One region of the uncultured Rossellomorea sp. genome, then DNA from elsewhere that is predicted to be linked to it. Evidence: riboswitches for the same ligand, from Rfam matches in the RefSeq annotation. Region 1 holds a riboswitch; the other holds the start of a gene.
What was found. A riboswitch is a leader RNA that binds a small molecule or an ion and turns the genes downstream of it on or off. The one in region 1 is predicted to bind S-adenosylmethionine.
Positions count from the first base shown of each region.

Region 1 (5,812 bases):
TGATTAATAGAATGGCGATACTTGCCAGGCTGATTGATTTTTTCATATTCCTCTCTCCTAACGTCTCCTGATGATTTTTGATAATGTATTCCCTGCTGTCTGCAGTCCCTGCACCATCACGATTAAAATGATGACGGTCACGATCATGACGGATGTTTCAAATCGCTGATATCCGTAAGCAATGGCGAGGTCCCCGAGTCCACCGCCTCCGACTGCCCCGGCCATGGCCGATGCTCCGACGAGTCCGATGGTCGCGATCGTAATATTCAGGACCAGTGTACTCAGTGCTTCCGGAATGAGGATCCCGAAGATGATCTGCCACGGCCCTGCCCCCATGGACTCCGCCGCTTCAATGACACCCGGTTCCACTTCAAGGAGCGAGCTCTCTACCAGTCTTGCAATATACGGTGCTGCAAATACGACAAGCGGTACCACGGCTGCCGCCGTTCCGATCGATGTGCCCACTACCAATCTTGTAAAGGGGATGATGGCCACCATCAAGATGATGAACGGGATCGAACGAAATACGTTGATGATGCTGCTCAATACGGAAAAGACGACTTTATTTTCAAGTAAGTGCCCCTTCCGCGTGACAACGACGATGATGCCGAGGGGAAGCCCAATCAACGTTGCAAATAGAAGGGAGAATGACACCATCGCCACGGTATCCCATGTCGCTTCTATAATTCTTGGCCAAAATAATTCCCAATTAACTTGCACGTTTCTCCACCTCGCTTACGAATAATATGTTCTTCCAATAATCCAGGATCTCTTCTGTTTCGTTCTTACTGCCGATGATCTGTACGATGAGATTCCCGAACGGCTTGCCCTGGAGTTCCGTGATCTGGCCGAACAATACATTAATGTGGGCATCGAATTTCTTTGCCGTTTCGGAAAGGACCGGCGTGCCCGTCGAATCCCCCTTGAAAATGAGGCGGCAGATGCGCCCTTCTTTACTGTCATTCAATTTGTCGAGAACCGATGCCGGCAGCTGATCATTCATGACACTCTTCACAAAATTTCTCGTCGTCGGGGTCTGCGGGTTGGAGAAGATATCGAAGACGCTTCCCTCTTCAACGATTTCTCCATTTTCCATGACCGCGACCTTATCACAGATTTCCCGGATGACCCCCATTTCGTGAGTGATCATCACAATCGTAATGCCATACTCCGCGTTGATTCTCTTTAATAAATTCAAAATCGATTCCGTCGTCTGAGGATCAAGTGCGGATGTGGCTTCATCGCAGAGTAGAATCGAAGGCGACGTCGCCAGGGCTCTTGCTATCCCCACCCTTTGCTTCTGCCCTCCTGACAGTTGATCCGGGTAATGCTTCGCTTTATCTTCAAGTCCGACAAACGCGAGCAATTCCTTTACTCTCTCGCTGATTTTTTCTTTTGGCCATTTTGCAAGTTTCAGAGGATAGGCGATATTCCCTGCCACCGTCCGGGATTGAAACAGATTGAAGTGCTGAAAGATCATCCCGATGCGGTGCCGCTCCTGCCTCAGATCGATGGCCGACTGATCTTTCAGGCTGCGCCCCTCTATGAAAATATCACCCGATGATGGTTTCTCTAAAAAATTGAGACAGCGGACAAGCGTGCTTTTTCCCGCTCCGCTGAATCCGATCACACCATAAATCTCTCCCTTCTTCACTTCGAAGGAAATATTCTTCAAAGCGGTGAATGGGCCATCCTTCGTCTCGAATACTTTCGTAACATTCTGAACTCTAATCATATAAGACTTGCTCCTTTCGCTATGTATACTTCTTGTTGACGATCATGGCTCAAATAAAAAAGTGCCCCCCTTCATAAGAAGAGAGGCACAAAAGTATGTATATGTCCCGCTCTTCTCATCTTTCAAGTCAATTGACTTGATGGAATTGGCACGGTATTCGTAAGAACCCGTTGCCGAGGTATCGCAGGGCCAGTCCCTCCACCTCTCTGGATAAGAAGATATCGCTTTATTAAATTAATGTTATGATGCGTTTAAGCATTAGGGTAATGGTAAAGGATTTGAATTGGTTTGTCAATCCTGTTTTTAAGTAAATTACATTACGGAAATTGGGCACTTGAACCAGTCTTCAATTAGTTGTTGAGTATTTTACGCTTTTCAAGTAAATCGCTTAGATTCTTCCCTAATACTTTACTTCATCGTGCACAATAGTAGTTTACAAGAAAGCCAAGGTTACACCTCTCAACCCCCAAAACAATTATGCTATACTAAAAGAAAAAATATTCAGACTATTAAAAGGGGCCAAAAACATGAAACCAAACATTATCGACATCGTCCAATCCCAAGTCATCGCTTCCATTAAGGAAGAAAAAGACTTGGAAAAGGCTATGCAGTCAAACGCCAACATCGTGTTCATCCTAACCGGCAATCTGATTACCATGGATGGGTATTTGAAAAAGCTGAAGGAAGCAGGTAAAACCACGTTCATACATATTGATTTCATCGATGGATTGTCCAATACGAAAAGTGCCATTAAATACATAGCAGAAATCTGGAAGCCCGCTGGAATCATCACAACAAGGAGCAACCTGATCAAATATGCAAAGGAAGAAGGTTTGATGACGATCCAGCGCCTTTTTCTTATCGACCGTAATGCCCTTGCCAAAGGAATTGATATCGCACAGAACTGCAAGCCGGATGCGATTGAAGTCCTTCCTGGTCTCATGCCGTCCATCATTGATAAACTGACGACCATGACTACGCTGCCCATCATCGCTGGTGGCCTGATCAGTAATAAGGAAGATATTCTGAACGGACTAAGAGCGGGTGCCCTCGCCATTTCTTCAGGGGATCCGAAGCTCTGGAATCTGGATGTTTAACCAAAAAAAGAGCTCAACCACTGGAAAGTTGAGCTCCAACTCTATTTATGTTCCTACTTTTTCTTCTTCCTCTTCTGTCTTACTTTTTTTCCGGGCCCATGGTAGAGGAACCGATGTGATCTCCCGCTCTTCAAAGAAGTTTCCTATCTTCGTAATGATGAAGGTTACGAGTGTTGCGAAGATGACAATGGAATAAAACCCGGCTCCGATACCAATCCCGATTCCCCCCACGTAAAAAATCATCGCCGCTGAAGTCAGTCCTTTCACTCGTAATCCATCTTTCAGTATCACGCCTGCACCTAGGAATCCGAGCCCGGATACGATCTGCGCCGCCAGACGAAACGGGTCCATCACTTTTCCGCTGTCCGGTTGACTGAGCATCTCCGCCCCTTCGATGGAGACGATCGTGATCAATGTACAGGCCACTGATACATACGTATACGTTTTTAACCCCGCCGGTTTATTTTTCGATGTCCTGTCCCAGCCGATGATGAACCCTAATACAGCACTCACCAGTATCCGAAAATAGATATCATGCTGCCAGAAAAATTCCGTTGCTTCATTCATGTACTGCGTCATCTCGCCATCCTCCTTAAATGAAAAAGAGATCGCGCCACAAAGCGAATGCCTGATTTCTCCACTCCATAGTGAAAAAACCATACAGTTCGCTTCATAGGTGATCTCTTCTCCTCTTCCTACCAAGCTTCATTCTTCTTACTATTCCTTTTATCATACACCAATCTATCCTTCATTTCAATGATATATCTAAAAATTCTAAATTTTCCCGAATGGCCATTGCCACCCTTATGCGCTCATTGTATGATTGAGTTAGTGAGATTATATAGCGGGTAGAGATGAGGAGAACCCTGTGTCAATTCGTGTGTACGATGATCGTGCACTCCATTGCCATGGGGTTCTTTTCATTTATACATAAATACCATTTTAAAAGGAGGAAATGAAGTTGAAAAACAGATCTATCACCCGTATAGCCGTCCTTCTTGCTTTAGGAATAGCAGGACTTTTATTGCTTCATGGTCACAGCGCAAATGCAAAAGAGACCAACCCGCCTCTTGTCATCACGGAAATCGTCACCAAATCCGCAGACACCGGTCAGCCCTATGAGTACGTCGAAATCTATAACACCACCTCAGAAGCAATTAATCTACAAGATTATCAACTCCAATACTTTACAAGTAACTTCTCAAGCCCGGCCAACCGATGGCCCATCGACGACAAAACCATCCAGCCGAAAGAATCCCTGGTCCTCTGGTTAAAGAAATTCGCTTATCCTGATGTACCGCTGTGGGACTTTAACTCCAACTACGACATGTATCTCACTCCCGATGACGTATACGAAATCAAACTGACGACTTCCGGTCAGGGACTGCATGACAGCAGCCTTCGCCAGGTAGGGATTGCGGATGCGGAGGATAATATTCTCAATACTGCCCTCATCAATGATGGGGTAGTTGATGGCATCACAAACCGGAGTATTATTTACCAGGCAACCAGCTCAGCGGCAATGGAGAAGCTCAGAAACGACGAACAACCGACTCCTGCCCTCCTGCTGCCTGAACAAGTGGCAGGTCCTGCGACACCAACCAACCTGACTGCAACTCCCGCCAACCAATCGGTCACCCTTGAGTGGGAAGCTTCAGAAGGTGCAGTCTCCTATACGATCTACCATCCTGATGGAACGACCACTTCTACAGATACGACCACTTCGATCATGGATGGATTGGAAAACGGGCAGGCATACACCTTTCGTGTGACGGCTGTGGACTCGGAAGGAAACGAATCCCCGGCAACAAAGGAAGTCCGGGTTGTCCCACAGGAAGTCGTGGACAGTGAAGCCCCTGCTACCCCAACCGGACTGAAAGCAACTCCAGGCAGTGATCATGTCAAGTTATTGTGGAACGCCAATACAGAACGTGATCTTGCAGGTTACCGCGTCTACATTAATGGAACACTTTACGGTACAGTCGCCCCTGACAAGAAGAGTTTGATTATCTCCCCTCTGGAATTGAACAGGGAGTACTCTTTCGAAGTTACGGCACTCGATCAAGTCGGAAACGAATCGGAAGCTACAGCACCCCTCGTCACAGGACCGACAGAAAACGTACCGACACCCGACCTGCTGATCACCGAATTGATTCCGAACACCGATAACTATGCAGGCTATGATGCCTTCGAATATTTTGAGCTTTATAACAACAGTCCGGACCCGATCGATCTGAAGGGGTATCGATTCGCCTCCTATAACTGGGATGAAGAATTCGGGGAAACTCACATACTGGAGCCTTGGGATACAGTGGTGATTTGGACTAGAAATACAGCCATCAGCCCTATCTCCCTTGAAGCATTCAACTATAACTATTTCTATTCGTACAGTAGCAAGTATCTTCAGGAAGAGGATACGATCGTCCTCGGTGATATCGCCGGCCTGGTCAACGGCGGTAATACCCTGACCGTTTATGACCCTGATGGACTCGAAGTCGTCAGAGCTGAATACTCTGGAGAGGACGTTTCTCTAAAACAAACCGTCACTTATACCTATCCAAAAGATAATACCCGGACCATGGAAAAATTGGCAACTGGCCAATATCCGACACCAGGATGGGTTGTTGAAAATCAAGCACCGGATCGTCCCGTGTCAGATGAAGAACCACCGCATTCACCGACCAACCTTGAGGCAACTGCGGGCAACGGGGAAGCCGTTTTAACCTGGGACGCTTCAACTGAATCCGATCTATACCGTTATCACATTTACAAAGATGGCGAACTTGAATACTCCGTAGATCCATCCGAGACTGAATTTACACTCTATACATTGGTCGGGAATCAAACGTACTCGTTACAAGTAAGCGCCGAGGATACATCAGGAAACGTATCGGAGAAATCAGCGCCTGTACTCGTAACGCCGGAACACCAGATCATCACCCAGCTGGAACGGTGGGAACATGAAAAAGATCCCGCCTAC
Region 1 covers NZ_CANKZT010000001.1:1,116,153-1,121,964, forward strand. Annotated here, with positions in the region: gene Q1B03_RS05885 (MetQ/NlpA family ABC transporter substrate-binding protein) at 1-46, opposite strand, end outside; gene Q1B03_RS05890 (methionine ABC transporter permease) at 58-720, opposite strand; gene Q1B03_RS05895 (methionine ABC transporter ATP-binding protein) at 710-1,735, opposite strand; SAM riboswitch class I at 1,848-1,952, opposite strand; gene Q1B03_RS05900 (glycerol-3-phosphate responsive antiterminator) at 2,263-2,832, shown strand; gene Q1B03_RS05905 (MgtC/SapB family protein) at 2,878-3,411, opposite strand; gene Q1B03_RS05910 (lamin tail domain-containing protein) at 3,794-5,812, shown strand, end outside.

Region 2 (5,812 bases), on a different contig from region 1:
TTTCCTCACGGAGAGGCATTTTGATCATGCGGGCTTCTGCTAATGCTACCCCGGATAAATAATCCGGGTAACCAGGATCAGGCACTAATACACCATCACCAGGGTTCAATAAACATTGAGGAATTTCAACTAAACCTGCCTTTCCTCCGAACAGCACAGCTACCTCTGTTTCCGAATCTACTTTTACACCGTATTCACGGAGGTAGAAGGCGGCAATCGCCTCTTTAAATGACGATAAGCCACGGAATGGAGGATATTTATGATTCGATGGTGAAGCAGCTGCTTCTGTCAGTTTTTCCACAATATGTGGAGGAGTCGGCTGATCCGGATTTCCCTGCCCTAAATTAATGACATCATGTCCCTCTTCCACAACCGCATTCACTGTACTTGCAAGGGATGCGAAAAATTGTTCAGGTAATAAATCTAAACGTTTTGCCTTACTAAAGGTTTTCATATACTCACCCACTACATTTTTTTGAAAATTAATTACTTTCAAATTCTAGTCACAAATGATATAACGGAAAATAAAGAATGTAAAGGAATAAATTCCAAAAGTCTATAATGAGGTGAAGCAAATGATTCAAAAGATAGGTCTCGCACAAATGGATATTGTGTTCGGAAACCCTGAAGAAAACAAGAAAAAAGTAGAACAATGGGTTAAAAAAGCGAAGAATGACGGCTGTGATACAGTTGTGCTGCCTGAGCTTTGGACGACTGGATATGACCTTACAAGAATGGATGACATCGCTGATAACGGTGCGAAAGATTCATCTTCTTTCCTGACTTCTCTATCAAAGAAATATTCCATTCACATTGTAGGTGGTTCTGTGGCAAACAAAACACAGAATGGGGTGAGCAATACACTTTTAGTTGCGAATTCCGATGGCAGGTTGGTGAAACAGTATTCAAAGCTTCACCTTTTCAAGCTAATGAATGAACATCATTATTTACTTCCTGGACAAGAAGATGGCATGTTCACCCTTCAAGAAACAGAGATGGCAGGATTGATTTGTTACGACATTCGTTTTCCGGAATGGTTCAGAAAACATGTACTATTGGGAGCCAAGATTGTTTTTGTCGTAGCAGAGTGGCCAGCAGCACGAATTGATCACTGGCAGACCCTCTTAAGGGCACGAGCGATTGAAAATCAGTGCTTTGTAATCGCCTGCAACCGTGTGGGCAGTGACCCGAACAATGAATTCGGCGGTTGTTCCCTCATCATTGATCCCTGGGGAGAAATTCTTTCAAAGGGATCTCAAACGGAAGAATTGGTTTCAGCTGAAATCAATTTACATGAAGTAGAAAGAGTCCGAAAACAGATTCCGATATTTCAGGATCGAAGACCGGATTTTTATTAGAAAGGTTATTTCTTTAAAAAAACCGTTGACATGGAAAATACTTCAATGGTACCATTCAATTCATATGGAACATTCTGAAAGTTTAATTAAATAGCGTACGCAACTCTTATCAAGAGCTGGCTGAGGGATTTGGCCCTATGAAGCCCAGCAACCGACCATAATACCGTATTAAAACGGGGCGCAGTAAGCGCCGGATTGACTAATCCAGTAAGGCACGGTGCTAATTCCAACAGAAAGATTATCTTTCTGAGAGATAAGAGGCGACGAAGATACCTTCTTCAAGCCTCTTTCGAACATGGAAAGAGGCTTTTCTAATGCCACGGAAAAGCCTCCATAACACTGTACTCATAAGGGTGTACTAAAAGGAGGAACGAAAATGGCAATTACTAAACTCAATACGTATCAACCACTAACTGAACAGTCGGCAATTGTGCTGGCCATTCGTTTAAGAATTTTTGAAGATGGAACTCTCTTGACATGTAAAGAAATAGGAGACGGCAACTTAAACTTGGTATTTCATGTAGTAGAGAGTGAAACAGGTAAAGGAATCATTATTAAGCAAGCACTTCCCTATGCAAAGGTTGTAGGGGAAAGTTGGCCATTGACAATCGAACGGGCAAGAATCGAAGCCGGTGCTCTAAAGCTTCAACGATCATTTGTAGGGGATCTGGTTCCTGAAGTGTACTACTCAGATCCTGCACTTGCGATTACGGTAATGGAGGATTTGAGTGCACTGACGATTGCCCGGGCAGGCCTTATCAAAGGGGAAAAGTATCCACAGCTCTCCCAAGACATCGGAACTTTTTTAGCCAATACACTGTATTTCACATCTGATTATGCCCTTCATCCTTTCAAGAAAAAGGAATACGTGAAAGAATTTTCAAATCCTGAGCTATGCAAAATTACTGAAGATCTCGTATTTACTGATCCTTTTTTCAATAGTGAAACCAATGAATTTGAGGAAGAGTTATCTCAAGATGTTCAAAAATTATGGGAAGATTTCACTGTAAAGCTTGAGGTGGCAAAATTGAAAAAGAGCTTTCTGACTGAAGGGGAAGCGCTACTGCATGGAGACCTTCATACTGGTAGCATCTTTGTAGATCAGAACCAAACAAAAGTGATCGATCCCGAGTTCGCCTTTTATGGACCGATTGGCTTTGACATTGGACAATTCATTGCAAACCTCATCTTCCAGGCGGTTTCAAAACCTGAAGAGAAGGATACGATTCTCCATCACATCCAGAATACCTGGAACGTCTTCTCTACGACGTTCTCCAAACATTGGATGGAAAGCCGAGATGCCTACACGAAAGTAAATGGCTACCTTGAATATGTATTGGAGAAAAGCTTTCAGGACAGCATCGGCTTTGCAGGATGTGAATGTATCAGAAGAACCATTGGCCTTGCTCATGTTGAAGATTTGGAGAGCATCGCTGATCAGGAACAAAGAATAAAAGCTAAACGTACTTGCATAGCTCTTGGAAAAGAACTGATCGTGAAACGCAAACAGATCCAGTCCATTGAGGGACTCATATCCTTAATACAGTCACATTCTTAATGAATAAAGGAGATTGACATGACACAAACACTTACAATTCCAACTTCACTAGAGTGGCATGAAGATTATTTACTGATTCTAAATCAACAAAAACTGCCTAACATAGTGGAATACAATAAACTCTCGACCATTGAAGATTATTATGATGCGATTATCACCCTAAAAGTGAGAGGGGCTCCTGCTATTGGCATCACGGCGGCTTACGGATTAGCCCAAGCAGCCTGTCAGTATGAAGCGAATACCCTAGCAGAATTCATGGACCTCTTTCATCGGGACAAGAAATACCTCATTGAATCACGGCCTACTGCAGTCAACTTGGTTTGGGCTTTAAATCGCCTGGAAAAGGTATTAGAGCATATATCTTCGGTTAATGAAGCCAAAACCAATTTACTCCATGCTGCAATCCAACTTCATGCAGAAGACGAGGCAGTATGTCGTTTAATAGGAGAATATGGATTAAGTATATTGAAGGACAAACATAAGGTGATGACCATTTGTAACGCAGGTTCCATTGCAACGAGTAAATATGGGACGGCATTAGCCCCATTTCATTTAGGAAGAGAAAAAGGAAAAGCTTTTCAGGTTTACGCATGTGAAACGCGGCCCGTTCTGCAAGGGGCACGACTGACTGCTTGGGAATTACAACAATCCGGAGTTGACGTCACCCTCATCACCGATAGCATGGCGGCTCATACAATGAAAGAAAAAGGTATAGAAGCAGTCATCGTTGGTGCTGATCGCATCTCTGCCAATGGGGATACCGCAAATAAAATCGGAACGTCCATGCTTGCCATTCTGTGTAAACACTTCAATATTCCTTTTTATGTTTCTGCTCCATCCTCCACATTCGATCTTTCAATCCGAAACGGTAATGAGATTCCGATTGAAGAAAGAACCCGGGAAGAGATCACAACAGTAGGTGGAACATTGATTGCACCAGAAAACGTTCCTGTTTATAATCCCGCCTTCGATGTTACTTCTCATGAGTTGATTACAGGCATTATAACGGAAAAAGGTGTTCTCTACCCTAGCTTTGAAGAAAGTATTCAACAAACCATCGGTTAAATCCAAAGGAAGAGCAGGAGATCCCTCCTGCTCTTCCTTTTACTTCCTTGCTATTTCTCATACAGTTTTGACGATGCCCACATCTCCCTCGGGTTCACTTCGTATATGCCATTTTCCCGATACATAAACTGATGAATAATAAATTCTCTTCTCAGGGTTGCAAAGTCCTCATGAAATTGTTGAATATATTCATTCAAATCTTTTTCCTTATATTTTTCTCCCACCTTTAATCCTTCCACCATATGTTCCAATATAAATAATTTCTTTTTTTGTTGAGAAGGAATATTTTTGATTCGTCCATTTTTCTCAAGGAAATTATTCTTTACCTTCTGTTTTTCTTTCAATAACTTCTCTGACATCACATTTTCCCCTTTCTCTTCCTGAGCAAACTGATGAAGAACATTTCCATGATGACTCAAAACCTTTTTATTCAAATAGTAGTAAACCGTGTTCTTCTCTCTTCGTGAATAAACAAGATTGCACTCTTTCAGTTTCGTTAGATGATGGGATATTGTCGGGGCAGTGAGTCCCAGTTTTCCCGCAATGGCTCCCACATGTAAGCTTTCAGATGCCAGTAAATAGACAATCTTGATTCGGGTAGCATCACCCATCGTTTTATGAAAAGCTACCTGTTTACTTAATTGCAAAAGGTCTCCTCCTCACTATTTAGATTACCATCTAATTAGATGATAATCTAAATAGGGTTGTAATTCAATCACTAATTATAAAAGGTTCTTTTCTTAAACTTTGTTGCTTTTGAAAAAGCGAGTAGTGGGTTGATTTCCGATCCAGGTGCTCGCTTTCCGCGGGGCGTGAGTTGAGCCTCCTCGGGCTTTGCCCTGCGGGGTCTCAACTTTCCCGTTATTCCCGCAGGAGTCGAGCACCTTCCGCTCCAATCAACTTTCTAAGTGTGAGTTTCTTACTCTAGACTAATATAAATATCATAATTGTTTAGAATACAGCATTTTTCAAAATGTACAGTAGATTTTAGCTGGTATAGGACAAACTGTTTCATTCAATTGTTTATTAGCATAAATAAGCTGTGTCACGAAAACTCTTATACATGGTGAGGGCTGCGTAGACTCCATTTTGGTCGTTCCGAGACCCCGTTCGGCTAAGCTGAGGAGGCTCGGCCGAATGCTAGCTGCAAGTGGAGCAGTTCCCTCACCACCTAGTACACGCTAATTGACAGAGCCCTGAAGAGCTTATGTTAAAAAGCAACAATCTTTGAGAAAAGAGCGGTATAAAAAAACAGGCAACCTCCATTTGGAGGATGCCTGTTTTTCATTCTATTGTTCTAACAACAATAAGGTTTCTTTCTTATCCACCTGCTTACCGGCATAGCCTGTAAGTGTTTTATTCTTTCCAATGACCCGGTGACATGGGATGATGATGGGGAAACGATTGGCTTTATTCGCTTGTCCTACTGCCCTTACAGCTTTAGGTCTTTGAATCGCTTGGGCTACATCCTGATAAGACCAGGTTTCACCAAATGGAATCTGCTGCAGGATTTTCCATACTTCTTTCTGAAAAGCTGTTCCTTCTATCTTTAAAGGAAGATCAAATTCCCTTCTCTCTCCTTTAAAAAATTGTCTGATTTGTTCTTGTGCAATTTTTAATATCGGATGATCCGTATCAGAATCCGCTTTCCCCTCATCTTCTATAAACTGTACTGAAATAAGATAGCTCTGATCTGCTTGAAGCTCTAGTTTCCCAATTGGGCTCTCCATCACAATTGCATGAAATGACATTATACTGGACTCCTTTAAGATTTAGGTAGATAAATGTGGAAGATGGTTCCTTCTCCGACGATACTCTCAACCCGAACGCT
Region 2 covers NZ_CANKZT010000002.1:355,719-361,530, reverse strand. Annotated here, with positions in the region: gene Q1B03_RS08740 (pyridoxal phosphate-dependent aminotransferase) at 1-454, opposite strand, end outside; gene Q1B03_RS08735 (carbon-nitrogen family hydrolase) at 576-1,358, shown strand; SAM riboswitch class I at 1,462-1,618, shown strand; gene mtnK (S-methyl-5-thioribose kinase) at 1,735-2,916, shown strand; gene mtnA (S-methyl-5-thioribose-1-phosphate isomerase) at 2,935-3,981, shown strand; gene Q1B03_RS08720 (metalloregulator ArsR/SmtB family transcription factor) at 4,032-4,628, opposite strand; gene Q1B03_RS08715 (methylated-DNA--[protein]-cysteine S-methyltransferase) at 5,271-5,732, opposite strand; gene Q1B03_RS08710 (PAS domain-containing sensor histidine kinase) at 5,747-5,812, opposite strand, start outside.
Region 2: linked by a shared signal. The riboswitch ahead of mtnK (S-methyl-5-thioribose kinase) and the one ahead of Q1B03_RS05895 (methionine ABC transporter ATP-binding protein) in region 1 are both predicted to bind S-adenosylmethionine.